DNA from 2 places in the Halomonas sp. MS1 genome. Region 1 is predicted to be linked to the other one. Evidence: predicted binding sites of a transcription regulator. Region 1 holds the regulator's gene; the other holds the start of a gene.

The links. Region 1 encodes PhoB, which activates phosphate uptake and scavenging genes when phosphate is short. Its sites were predicted from a motif close to TGTCATANNNNTGTCANA; they were not measured.
Region 2: NF683_RS11115 (CYTH domain-containing protein) is a predicted target of PhoB. The motif match lies at 2,310-2,327, and genes of this name have one in related genera.

The regions. Positions count from the first base shown of each region.
Region 1 is NZ_CP098926.1:1,498,290-1,504,475, forward strand. It holds gene NF683_RS06685 (copper chaperone PCu(A)C) at 1-469, shown strand, start outside; gene NF683_RS06690 (hypothetical protein) at 568-888, opposite strand; gene NF683_RS06695 (hypothetical protein) at 1,283-1,585, opposite strand; gene phoR (phosphate regulon sensor histidine kinase PhoR) at 1,886-3,202, opposite strand; gene phoB (phosphate regulon transcriptional regulator PhoB) at 3,205-3,894, opposite strand; gene ubiA (4-hydroxybenzoate octaprenyltransferase) at 4,016-4,906, opposite strand; gene NF683_RS06715 (chorismate--pyruvate lyase family protein) at 4,941-5,519, opposite strand; gene NF683_RS06720 (NAD(P)/FAD-dependent oxidoreductase) at 5,607-6,186, shown strand, end outside.
Region 2 is NZ_CP098926.1:2,437,341-2,443,526, reverse strand. It holds gene argA (amino-acid N-acetyltransferase) at 1-121, opposite strand, end outside; gene NF683_RS11125 (inorganic phosphate transporter) at 268-1,533, opposite strand; gene NF683_RS11120 (TIGR00153 family protein) at 1,543-2,223, opposite strand; gene NF683_RS11115 (CYTH domain-containing protein) at 2,359-3,267, shown strand; gene NF683_RS11110 (ion transporter) at 3,297-4,220, shown strand; gene NF683_RS11105 (esterase-like activity of phytase family protein) at 4,294-5,724, opposite strand; gene NF683_RS11100 (5'-nucleotidase, lipoprotein e(P4) family) at 6,091-6,186, opposite strand, start outside.

The DNA.
Region 1 (6,186 bases):
CGCACTCTGGTTGACGGCTCTCCTCACTGGCTCAATCTCTTTCGCATCGGCTCACGACGTTCAAACCGACCAGCTAAGGATCGCTCATCCTTTTGCCACGCCAACGCCCCCCGGTGTGACAAATGGTGCCGCTTATCTGGATATTACGGCTCATACAGAGTCCGTCACACTGGTCAGCGCACAGACACCTGTGAGCGAAAGTGTTGAGCTACATGATATGCAGATGGAAGGCGATATGATGAAAATGCGCCACGTCAGTGCTATCGAAATCGCTAAAGATGAAACGCTAACAATGCGCCCAGGTGGCGGCTATCACTTAATGCTAATGGGATTACATCAGCCATTGGCAGAAGGTGACCGGTTTCCCATCACGCTCGAATTTGCCCAGCAAGACGCTATTGAAATAGAAGTTTGGGTTCAAAGCGCCCAAGAAGGAAGCACCGCCGCTGACCGCCATCACCAGCATTAACAGGATCAATCGATCACCGTCTTAACCACAAAAACCCCGCCGAAGCGGGGTTTTTGCTATAAAACTTATTTGTCACACACGTTTAACCATCGCCCTCTTTACCAGCGTGTACTGCTACCTTCTTCACGGTTGAGTTCTTCAGCGCGATAACCTGCTCGCTCTTTAGAGTCATCATCAGCGTCACTGGCACGGCTTGAAGGAGCATATATCAGAGTATTCTCATTATCATTGATCAAATCTTTAGCTGAATAGGTCGCAGGGCCCGATGTGTTACGAGATTGAGGTTGAATAATTTCTTGGTTCTCAGCACGTCCTTGATTCAGCTCTATGGAGGAGTGTGCAAACGCTATTGGACTTGCGATAAGCCCCAACGATAAGCCTACAACCACAGTGCTTTTAACAAATGATTTCAACAACATAAATAAAAACTCCTTGCTATATGGAGCAACCGACAATGCAATGATACAAGGTACCTTCTTTTGCCAATCGCAAAACGTGTCATCTGAATAATTGCATTTTTAACACCAAGAAACAGTGGGCAACGTAACAATGATTATACTATACACAAAAAATTAGACCCCACCGAAGTGGGGTCTTGAGCACTCTTAGTATCGCGATACGTAACACTAGCTTCCTATCCGTTTGAGGGGCTCCAACCTTGGAATTAACCCTGACTAGCGTGTTGACCGTCGAAAGATTCAATCCTTGAATCTAGGAGCATCCATGCAATTTGACATCCATGCCTCTGAATAGCTCATCCGTAAGCGTAAGAGTTATAGTACCTTTTGAAAAGATAAGTAACCAAAGTTAATGTTACATTCCGCTATTTTCTTCAGGCAACTCATCTGTGCTGTCATAGCCAGACTCTGAATCGTCCTGGCTCGTTGAACTAGGTTCCATGTCGCTGGCGTTATCGCCTTCGTCATGAGTCAACTCTTGGCTATCATAATTACTTGAATCTGTTGTACTTTCGGATTGAGTCTCAACAGGCTGCTCATCAGGGGAAATATTGTTCGCGGGGTCTGCTGGCTCTTGAGCGAATGCTGCAGGGCTAGCAACTAAACCGAACGCTACACTTAAAATACCAGCTTTCTTGAGTAGTTCCTTGGACATCATGTTCCGTCTCCTAGATCGCTGTTCAGGTACTGCTTAAATAGTAAGAAAGACGGTCTTTCGGCTTACCAATTCCTATGGTTTTCTCTCTTACCAAGTACCAAGACACTTGCAGACGATGTGCCAAAAAATCAAAAACTATATAAAAAAACCGATAAAACAAACACTTAGCAAATAAAAGATAATAGGAAGGGCGCTTAAAGCGTTTGCAGATCAAGCAGGGAAAGTGGTTAGAAATGGCACATGAGTATTATGTGACCATACTTGTATGACAAGCATGACACACCTATACATCACTTGTACTTAAACAGCATTGCGCGAGGCGGGCTCGCTTTTGACAACACGTGATGACGGAAAAACACAGCGAAAGAGGGCCCCTTCGCCAGGGCGAGATTCAATTTGTAACAATGCGTCATGTCTTAGTAGCACATGCTTTACAATCGCCAGACCAAGCCCGGTACCACCCGTTGCAGTACTACGCCCTTTATCAACGCGATAGAAACGCTCGGTTAAGCGTGGAATATGCACAGGGTCAATTCCCTCACCATCGTCGTCAACTTCAATACAAGCACTGCCATTCGGCAGGGTTTTCCAGCGAAGTGTTATCTGACTACCCTCTGGCGTATACCGCACAGCGTTAAACACTAGGTTTGAAATAGCGCTATGCAGTTCCTGCTCGCTGCCGATCAGACGGGCATCGCTTTCAAGCGCGACTTGAACACTGTGCTGTTGGTTAGAGAGCGCTAGCGCATCGCGGCGAATGGTGTCGAGCATTGGCCCTAACGCCAACGCATGATGATCCTCGCCACCTTGATCAATTTCTAACCGAGAGAGCAGTAGCAGATCATTGACTAAGTTTTGCATACGCTTCGTCTGCTCTTCCATCTGAGCAATACCTCGGCCCAAACGTGGTGGAAGTTGCTCTTTCAAGTCGCTGTAGGTTTCTAAATAACCCGTCAGTACCGTTAGCGGTGTGCGTAGTTCATGGGAAACATTGGCGACAAAGTCACGCCGCATCTGCTCTAAACGATGCAAGCGGGTAATATCTCGCGCCATTACCAAGCGCTCATCATCACCATAGAGAGTAATTTGATATTGAAGGATATGCCGTTCATCGATGGGCGACGTTAAGGTCAGCGGCTCACCGTATTTACGTGCATTAAAGTAGCTGATAAATCGCGGGTCACGAAGCAGATTGGTAATGTGCTGGCCACGGTCGTGGGCTGTTTGCAAGCCCAGCATTTCCGTCGCGGCACTGTTCCACCACTCCAGGTCGCCATGCCGATCTAGCATAACGACACTGTCACGCATCGCTTCGGATGATTCCTGAATACGTGCAAGGGTGGCACGTAAGCGATTCTGAGTAATCCGTTGGCTCTTTTGGTAGCGATACAAGCGATCAAAAAGCTCGCCCCACATGCCGCTCGCAGCAGGGGGTTCATCATGAGGGTGAAGCGTTAACCACTTAAAGAGCGCACGCAGTTGGCGCAGTTGATACACCAGACAAACGGCAAGACCTGCAGCAACGCCAAGACCTGGCATACCCAGCAACCACCCCAGACAAGCGCCCAAAGCGGCCAGCCACGCAATTCGCCATAGTTCTCGGCTCCACAGGCGCACCGTTACACCCGCGCGGAAAAACGGTACCCAGTGCCTCTCACCGTTTGAATGAGACTCTGGTGAGCTTCTCCTAGGGCCTTACGTAGACGTCGGATGTGAACATCTACCGTCCGCTCTTCAACGTATACGTTACCGCCCCACACTTGATCGAGCAGTTGGCTACGTGTATAGGCGCGCTCTTGGTGCGTCATGAAAAACTGCAGCAGACGGTACTCCGTCGGCCCCATTTCTAACGCCTTACCGTAAGCACTCACACGGTGGCTCACTGGGTCTAATAGCAAGCCATTAATTTCAATAGGATCTTCGACACCACGGGGGGTAGTACGTCGCAATACTGCTTTTAAGCGCGCCACCAGTTCGCGGGGAGAGAAAGGCTTGGTGATATAGTCATCCGCCCCAGCCTCAAGCCCTTGAATCTTGTTATCTTCTTCGCCTTTAGCGGTCAGCATAATGATAGGCACTTCGGCAGTGGCTTCTTCACGCTTTAAGCGCCTTGCAAGCTCAATACCACTGGTGCCCGGCATCATCCAATCCAGCAAAAGCAGATCTGGCTGGTGGTCAACCATCATCGCGTGGGCATCCTGGGCGTTATCCGCTTCAAGCACGCGATAGTCAGCCATTTCCAGCGCCACTGCGATCATCTCGCGAATAGGCGCCTCATCATCGACAATCAAAACGGTCTTGGCGGTCATTCCAGGGCCTCACGGTGTTCAATGAAAACTAATTTAAAAAATAGTTTAAAAAAACAGTTCAAAGACATGTCAGTGACGATAACACCATGACTCGATGACAATTTTATGACATAGAGGATATTTAGCCAGTTATTGGCCACCAACTTAGTGCAATACCTGCAAAAATTAACAAGCCTGACCAATGATTATTAAGAAATGCCTGGAAGCAGCGGTCGCGCTCACGGCCAGCGATTAAGCGTTGTTGATGGACAAACGTAGCGGCCATAGCGGCTAGCCCAAGCCAGAAAAAGCCACCTAAACCAACACGCCATCCTACCCAGGCAAGTAGTCCAAGTGCCGCCACTTGCAACACACCAATGATCAGACGATCAGCGCTACCAAACAGCACCGCGGTAGATTTGATGCCAATTTTTAGGTCATCGTCGCGGTCGACCATGGCGTATTGAGTATCGTAGGCAACGGTCCACAGCACGTTAGCGCTAAACAGTAGCCATGCTTCAAACGGTACATGACCCAATACCGCACCGAATGCCATGGGAATCGCCCAAGAGAACGCAGCCCCTAACACCACCTGAGGTAAATGGGTGTAGCGCTTCATAAACGGGTAAATGAACGCTAATACAACACCACCTATCGACAACAGCACCGTAAACCAATTGGTCAATAGCACTAAAATGAAAGCAGTGGCTACCAGCGCGATAAACAGCAGCTGCGCCTCGGTTTCACTGATACGACCAGTGGCTAGCGGACGATGTTTAGTACGCTTTACATGGCCATCGAAATGACGATCAGCGTAATCATTAACCACACAGCCCGCGGCGCGCATCACATAAACGCCAGCAATAAAGATCAGCAGAACATTCCGTCCAGGCACACCCTCTGCTGCTATCCACAATGCCCATAAGGTGGGCCACATCAATAGCCAAGTACCAATCGGGCGATCCAATCGCGTTAAATGTAAAAAATCAGCCACCCGAGCCCATCCCGTTGGCCTCAACAGAGAACGGTCCATGCTTACCTCTCAAAAAGAAAACGCTGGCGATAGCCTAGCGCGAAGACAGGGCAAGATCATCTGCCATGGTCGATAAAAAGTATTCCTGCACTAACAGCGACAGCCCACCGTGCTGAAACACTGAGCGCCGCCCCCATACGCTGTCTAAAAGCGACGCAGAGTGTTCCGCGACAAAGCGTGGCTGATGGCGAGTGGCGTAGAGTGGCCCGCGCACCAAGTCAGGTTGTTGAAACAGCCAACTGCCTAATGAACGCTCGCCAAGCCCTTCTAACCCCTTACCTTGTAATTGACTGAGTGGCGCTACCGAGCGTGCGACTACCCAGGGCTTATCGCCGACACACAACGCGACTTCTCTCAGCCATGCATAGCGGCGCGGTTCAATTCCCAGCGCTAGCGCTTCATCCCGTAGAGGTAAGCCAATCGTTTGACGTAACAATTGCACCCGAAACGCGTTTGTGCCGCCTGCGACGGTTAACCGCGTCGTTAAGGAGTCCGTCGATGCCACCCACTGCCACCACGCAGCGCTCATTGCAGGACGAGCCGCAGCAACAGGGAGCCAGTGAGGAAATAGTCGATGAGGAAGGGAAGCTTGCCGAACAGTAGGGGCGATCACCAAAGTCTCCAAGGCGGTCAATACACAGAAAGCTAGTGTAACATGGTGACCTCACAGGCTTTTGTTCCGCCGACTTTTGGTGACTGCATGCCCTCACACGAGATATCGCGATATACCCATTCGGCACTGATTATTATTGGCACCGGTATGGCGGGGATTGGCCTTGCCCGCGCCCTACGCCGACATGGCGATACACGTACCATTACCCTTATCAGTGCCGACAGTGGCGATGATTACAGTAAACCGCTGCTTTCTACAGGCTTTGCGAAACGCTTAACGCCAGACCAACTCGCCCAACGTGACGCCAGCGGCGTCGCAGAAGAACTGAATGCTGAGTTAATTACCCACACCCAGGTCGCACACCTGCATGTGGATAACCAATGCGTAGAACTCAGTAATGGCCAACAGCTCCACTACGACGATCTAGTGCTAGCCACTGGGGCAGCGCCCCATACGCCGTTCAGCGTGCCCGAGAGTGTCGCCAAACGATGCTTTACCATCAACGACTTAGACGAGTATCGCCGCTTTTATGCCGCATTAAGCGCAGCGACTACTAAACGTGTTGCGGTTGTCGGTACCGGGCTGGTGGGCTGCGAGTTCGCCAATGATCTCCATGCTGGCGGCCACCAAGTCACCCTCATTGCGCCAGAAAGCACCCCGCTGCAAC
Region 2 (6,186 bases), 940 kb from region 1:
CTCCTCGGCCAGACGCCATGGCTTCGCCCTCAATTAAGATGACAAAGGTTCGTCCCCGGTGCGCGTTAATGTAAGGGGAAGCGTTACGAAACCAATCAACAAAAGGGAAGCGTGTGTCCAAGGGCCGCTCTCCGGCAGCAGGTGAATGAAAGTATCAGCGTTTACTTTAACAGAGCATAAAAAACAGCGGCACCTTCTTGTGTAAAAGAAGATGCCGCTGTGCGTTTGGCCAAGCAGTCACGTATTGGGCGGGGTTACCCCTTGCTGTTAACCAAACATGCCTTTGAACATAAAGAAGAACAGAATAGCCAAACCAGCCCCGGCAGGTAGCGTAATCAGCCAGGACATGGCGATGGTGCCAATAACACGCAGGTTAAGCGCCGCCATACCCCGGGCAAGCCCTACGCCTAATATCGCCCCCACCAGTGTGTGGGTGGTTGAAATCGGCAGACCCGTGCCGGAAGCTAATACCACTGTGGTCGCGGCTGCCAGCGTGGCGGCAAAGCCACGGCTGGGGGTAAGCTCAGTAATACCGGTTCCCACGGTGGCAATGACTTTGTGGCCGTAAGTTACTAAGCCCACCACGATGCCAGCACCGCCCAGTACCAATACCCACCAGGGCACTAGCGCAGAGCCTTCAATTTGGCCGCCAGTTTGCACCACGCTAATGACCGCCGCTAGCGGACCAACCGCGTTCGCAACGTCGTTAGAGCCGTGAGCAAACGCCATGGCACACGCAGTAAAGATCATTAATACGCCGAAGACCCGTTCAACGTTGGCGTATCCAAAGTGGTCGTTGACATTTTTCTCGAACTTGATACGACGCTGCATCACCAGGCCTACACCCATGATCACAAGTCCTAACAAGATAGACAGCAGCAGGCTTTGACTAAAGGTCAGGTCCAGCCCAACGTGAGACAGACCTTTGGTTAGCGTGACCATCGCCACAATAAAACCAACCAAAAATACGTAGCCCGGTACATAGCGTTTGGCAGCCGTGAAGGGATTATCATTTTCAAAAATCAGGTGGTGCACTGATTTAAACAGCACGAAGCCGATAGTACCCGCTAAAAGAGGAGAAACGACCCAGCTTGCTGCAATGGTGCCAACAGCGCCCCAATCAACCGTAGAGGCACCCAGTCCCGCTACGGCAAAGCCCACAATGGCACCTACAATGGAATGCGTCGTGGAAACCGGCCAACCTTTCATCGATGCTGCCAGTAACCAAGTACCCGCTGCTAGCAGCGCTGATAACATACCGTACACTAGTAACTGTGGATCTTCCTGGAGCAATTCTGGGTCGATAATGCCTTTACGAATGGTGTTGGTCACCTCACCACCCGCCAGCCATGCGCCTAAAAATTCAAAGACTACCGCAATCAAAATTGCTTGTTTGATGGTGATCGCTTTCGACCCCACCGAGGTCCCCATCGCATTGGCAACATCATTCGCGCCAACGCCCCAAGCCATAAAAAAGCCAAACAAACAGGCCAGGATGATAAAAATTTCACCGTGCTGGGCAATAATCTGCATGGGTACCCCTTAGCGTGCGGTCAAAATCTGTAGGCGGCTGCCCACGCGTTCAGCGCGATCAGAAACTTCACCGACCCACTCAATGATTTTGTAAAGGAAAATCACATCAACAGGCGGAAGTTGGCTTTCAAGCTCAAACAGTTGGCGACGTATCGCGATCTGCTGGCTGTCGGCTTGGTGCTCAAGTGTGTGCAGCTCACGGATCATATTCTGAATAACATCGGAAACATTGCGTCCAAAACCGGACTCAAGCAGCTCTTTCAGCTCTTCAAGCGCTTGGCGAGCCTGGGACACACACGCCACGCTGGTACGCATATAATCGCGCATGGGATCGGCCAACTCATTGGGCACACGCATTTTACGCCCCAGCATAATGCCGGTAATGTCGCGCACCTTGTTGGCGATTTTATCCTGCACGCTGATAAGGTCGAGCAAGTCGGACCGCGAGACGGGAAGGAACATCGTATTGGGCAGGTTAAGCCGAAGCTCTGTTTTCAACGTGTCGGCGTCATGCTCTAAGCGGGTAACGTTTTCACGCAGTACAGCTGCGGTATCCCAATCACCGGCAAGCGATGCTTCGAAGAACGGCAACAGTTGGTCGGCACATTCATTGGCCTTGACGATGTGGGCCAGCAGCGGCTGGAATGGCGAGCGGCCAAACATCGCGGAAAAAGGGTTGGAGGTAACCATATAGCCTTTAGCCTGTTTTCGGGGAGCCTGGAAATGGCGGCGCCAGTATAAAGAGTGCGCTCGCCGCCGTCATGAAAAGTTCACAATGTCATGAAAAATTAATTGAAACGTCACAATACAAAGGTGGCTAATGTCATGAAAAATTCAACATCTACTGCTGATTCTGTTTCAGCGCCTACCGAAATAGAGCTTAAACTCGCCCTTGCGCCAGCTCAACTAAACACGCTGCTGTGCCACGCAGCACTAGCCGAAACACCCCAACGGCAACATCTTTCGAACACCTATTTCGATACCCCTGCGGGCGATATGGCGAATGCACGGATTGCCGTGCGCTTACGCCAAGTTGATGATCGCGTGCTGCAAACGGTGAAAACCGCCGGCCATGGTGGTGGCGGCCTTTCTACCCGACAAGAGTGGGAGTGGCAAGTTCCTAGCCCACAGCTTGACCAGCATGGCTTGGCTGCCCTTCCGCCGTTCAACGGTTCACTAGGCACCGTCATTTCCGCGCTACAACCTGCGCTGCGCACCGACTTTACCCGGCGCAGCTGGCAAATCGACTGGCAGGGCAGCCATATCGAGCTCGTGTTGGACGAAGGAGAGATTGTCAGCGGTGGTGCTCAAGCAGCTATTTGCGAGGTCGAGCTGGAACTAAAAGCGGGTGAGCCAGAGGCGCTTTGGGGGCTAGCATTAACGCTCGCGGAAAGCGTACCGCTGCGCCCTTCGGATACCAGCAAAGCCGCTCGCGGCAATGCGTTAGGCGTGCAGCAGTGGTCACTACCTGAAGCTGACGCACCGGCTGAGTGGCTACACAGAGCCACAGTGGCGCTGGACGCCTACCACGACAGTGGCCTTGCGGAACACTTAACCATTGCACAGCAGGCGTTAGCCACACTGGCGACCCATCCGCAGTTGGATGAAGGTACCCGCCGTAACGCTCAGACGCTGACCACAGCACTGACTGATAATGGCCACCCAACGCCCGCTTATGGCGCTGCTGCGTTAACCCTGGCGCATCGCTTCGCCTATCAAACCACGCTACGCTAGAAACATTCAGCCCACTTCAGGATGTCGCGATGAGTTTTCAATTAACTCCCGGTGCAGAAGGACTGCGCACACGGCTTTTCCATATTATTTTCGAGTCCGATACGCCGGGAGCCAAAGGGTTTGATATTGCGCTGATTATCGCCATTCTGATCAGCGTGGCGGTCATTTTACTGGACAGCGTAGCGAGTTACTCCGAACGCTACGGGCACATTTTTTACTATGCAGAGTGGCTATTTACGCTACTTTTCAGCATTGAACTGGCGGTGCGGATTTACTGCTTAGAGCGCCCAACGGTTTACCTAAAAAGCTTCTACGGTATTGTCGATGTGATCGCGATTTTGCCAGCCTGGTTAGTACTGCTGGTGCCTGGTGCTCACGGGCTGGTCATCGTACGGGTACTGCGGGTACTACGCATTTTCCGGATTTTGAGATTGATGGAGTTTATCGGCGAGGGGCGTTTACTACTCGATGCGCTTAGACGCAGTCTTCGTCAAATCCTGCTGTTTTTTAGCAGCATCATGATGGTCGTCATACTGTTTGCTGCGCTGATGTACACCATCGAGTCACCAGAAGCCGGTTTTACCAGCATTCCTATGTCGATGTATTGGGCGATCGTGAGTATGACCACGGTAGGCTACGGCGATATTGTCCCCGCCACGTCGATAGGCAAAGCGATCACGATGATTCTGATGCTGTTGGGGTATTCGATTATTGCCGTGCCTACCGGGGTATTTTCCGCCCAGGTAATCCGCTCTATTCGCGAAGACCGTTATTCAGAAGAAGCCTGCCCCGGCTGTGGCCATGACCGCCATGAAAAGCGCGCTCGTTACTGCCTGCGCTGTGGCACCTGGCTGGATGAAGAAAGCGAAGACCCGCGTAAGAAAGCAGCAGACCAAAAAGAAAAAGATAGCCACGGGGGAGACGAAGACACAAACACGCCCCAGGACAGCTAACCAAAATAGCCAAACCCAGGGCGCGCAGTAATTCATTTAGGGAGATTATGTGATTGCTAGGCCGTTACGTTGATCAATCGGTGCTCAGGTCGGCCTCGATAATAAACAGGCGGCCGCCATCCACAGTGTTAGCGTCCAGCATTTTCTGCTCGAGTTGACCATCGGTGGACCAGGTGGCGAAATCATCGTCGTTCAGTACCCCCAGGCGTTGGTCATCAATCACCCATAGACCTTCCATTTTATCGTGGGGATAGTTGACTTCCGCCACCATATCCACCACCAGAGACTTGCTCACTGGCTCAATTCCAGCGCTGGCCAGAGCGCCCCACCCCTGCTCTAGAACCACTTCTTCCAAGGTTTTGCCTGCCAAGGTTAGCCCCAGTTCGGCATCCTGTTTCAGGTCGCCGTTGGCTGAGACCGCCTCAAGATTGGTGCCCGAGGTAAGGTCAATGCGATAAACCTGCTTCTGAGCATCCGGTGTCGCGGCCTCGACACCGTCGGGACCACCGCTTAGAAAACGGCCATCTCGTTCAAGCACCAAAAACTCAGTGGCGCTCAGCGCAACAAGCTCTGAGTTGGAATTCTGATTTTGCTCTTGGCGGTAGAGGTACTGTCCAGTCTCGCCCGAGTCCAGGTCCACTGTAACGATGCGGGTGATATCCAGGTCTTTCACCGTACTGCCCGGGTTGTACAGAGTGGACTGCATAATGCCTACCAGCGTTGTCTCATCCGGTGTGATAGCCAGCCCTTCCATACCTCGGTTGGCACGCCGATTGGCAAACTCTGCTGGCAGGTTCATCTCGACCCGGTCATCGTCGGCAAAGGGGTTGATTCGACCGATTTCACGACCTTCGGCATCGAAGTGGACCATGTGCGGACCGTACTCATCGCTAACCCAGAAGGTGCCGTCCGATAGCGCCACCAGCCCTTCGCCATCCAGACCATAATCATCCAAGCGGATCGGATTAGTAACTTCATTATAGGGCTGGCTATCGTCTACTAAGATCGGCTGGCCATTGGCATGGTAAGGGGTTTCACCTGTTCCACCGAGTGCCAAGCTGTTAGGCAGACCACTGATCTCGGTTCCATCGGGGCGCTTAAGCAGAATGGTAGCAACCTGTTCGATCACACCGTTCGCTTGAAGCTCAAACAGGCCGATACGGGGCGTATAGTCCGGTGTCGGAAATATTTTCCCCTTGCCATAGTCACCAACAAAATTGGCATTGGGGCCGCGGTCAGTCAATGCATAGAAGCGCGTTGAATCCGTGGGATGAGCCGTCATTGCCGACCCAAAGCCGCCATTACGTATCTCAAAAGCCTGCTGAGATTTGCCATCTAGTAGATCATCCCGTAATACGCTGTGGGGAAGAAACACACCAGCGGCGGGGAAGCTGTCGAACACGGAGGCATTGGTGTCATCAGCGTTAGCGTTAGCGTTATCAGCGCAGCCCACCAGCAGAGAGGACGTCAGTAAGGATGCCATAAAAAGCTTATGACGGTTCATTGGTTGATTTCCTTATTGAATACAGGTTGACGCCCGTTGGCGTCTCAGCCGCCTCCACAGGCACAATTTCCAGCGTGCCCCAGGGCAAGGCAAGTTACGAAAAGTCTAGTGGCAGGAATATCGAATGGGGGTGGCGCCGTCACAGCTGTCTAACTGAAACGCGCTCACACCGACAAGGTTCGATTTGTTATGGCATATCGCTATGTTCACGGCCACCACGATAATTTAGTGACAACCAATGACAGGTGAATGACATGTTAGTGACTAGCGGCACGGGGACAACTTGCGGGGCTAATAAGGAAAACGCCCTGGCTATTAACCAGGGCGTCTCCTCTATAGTAACGGCACGATGGAAGTGGTTACATTTTATTCGCTTTCAAACGGTGCTTCCCACGCGTTAAGCTCCGCGTCGCTCCAGCTTCCGTAACTGGCATTGGGGAAAACAATCCAGTCTTGACCAAA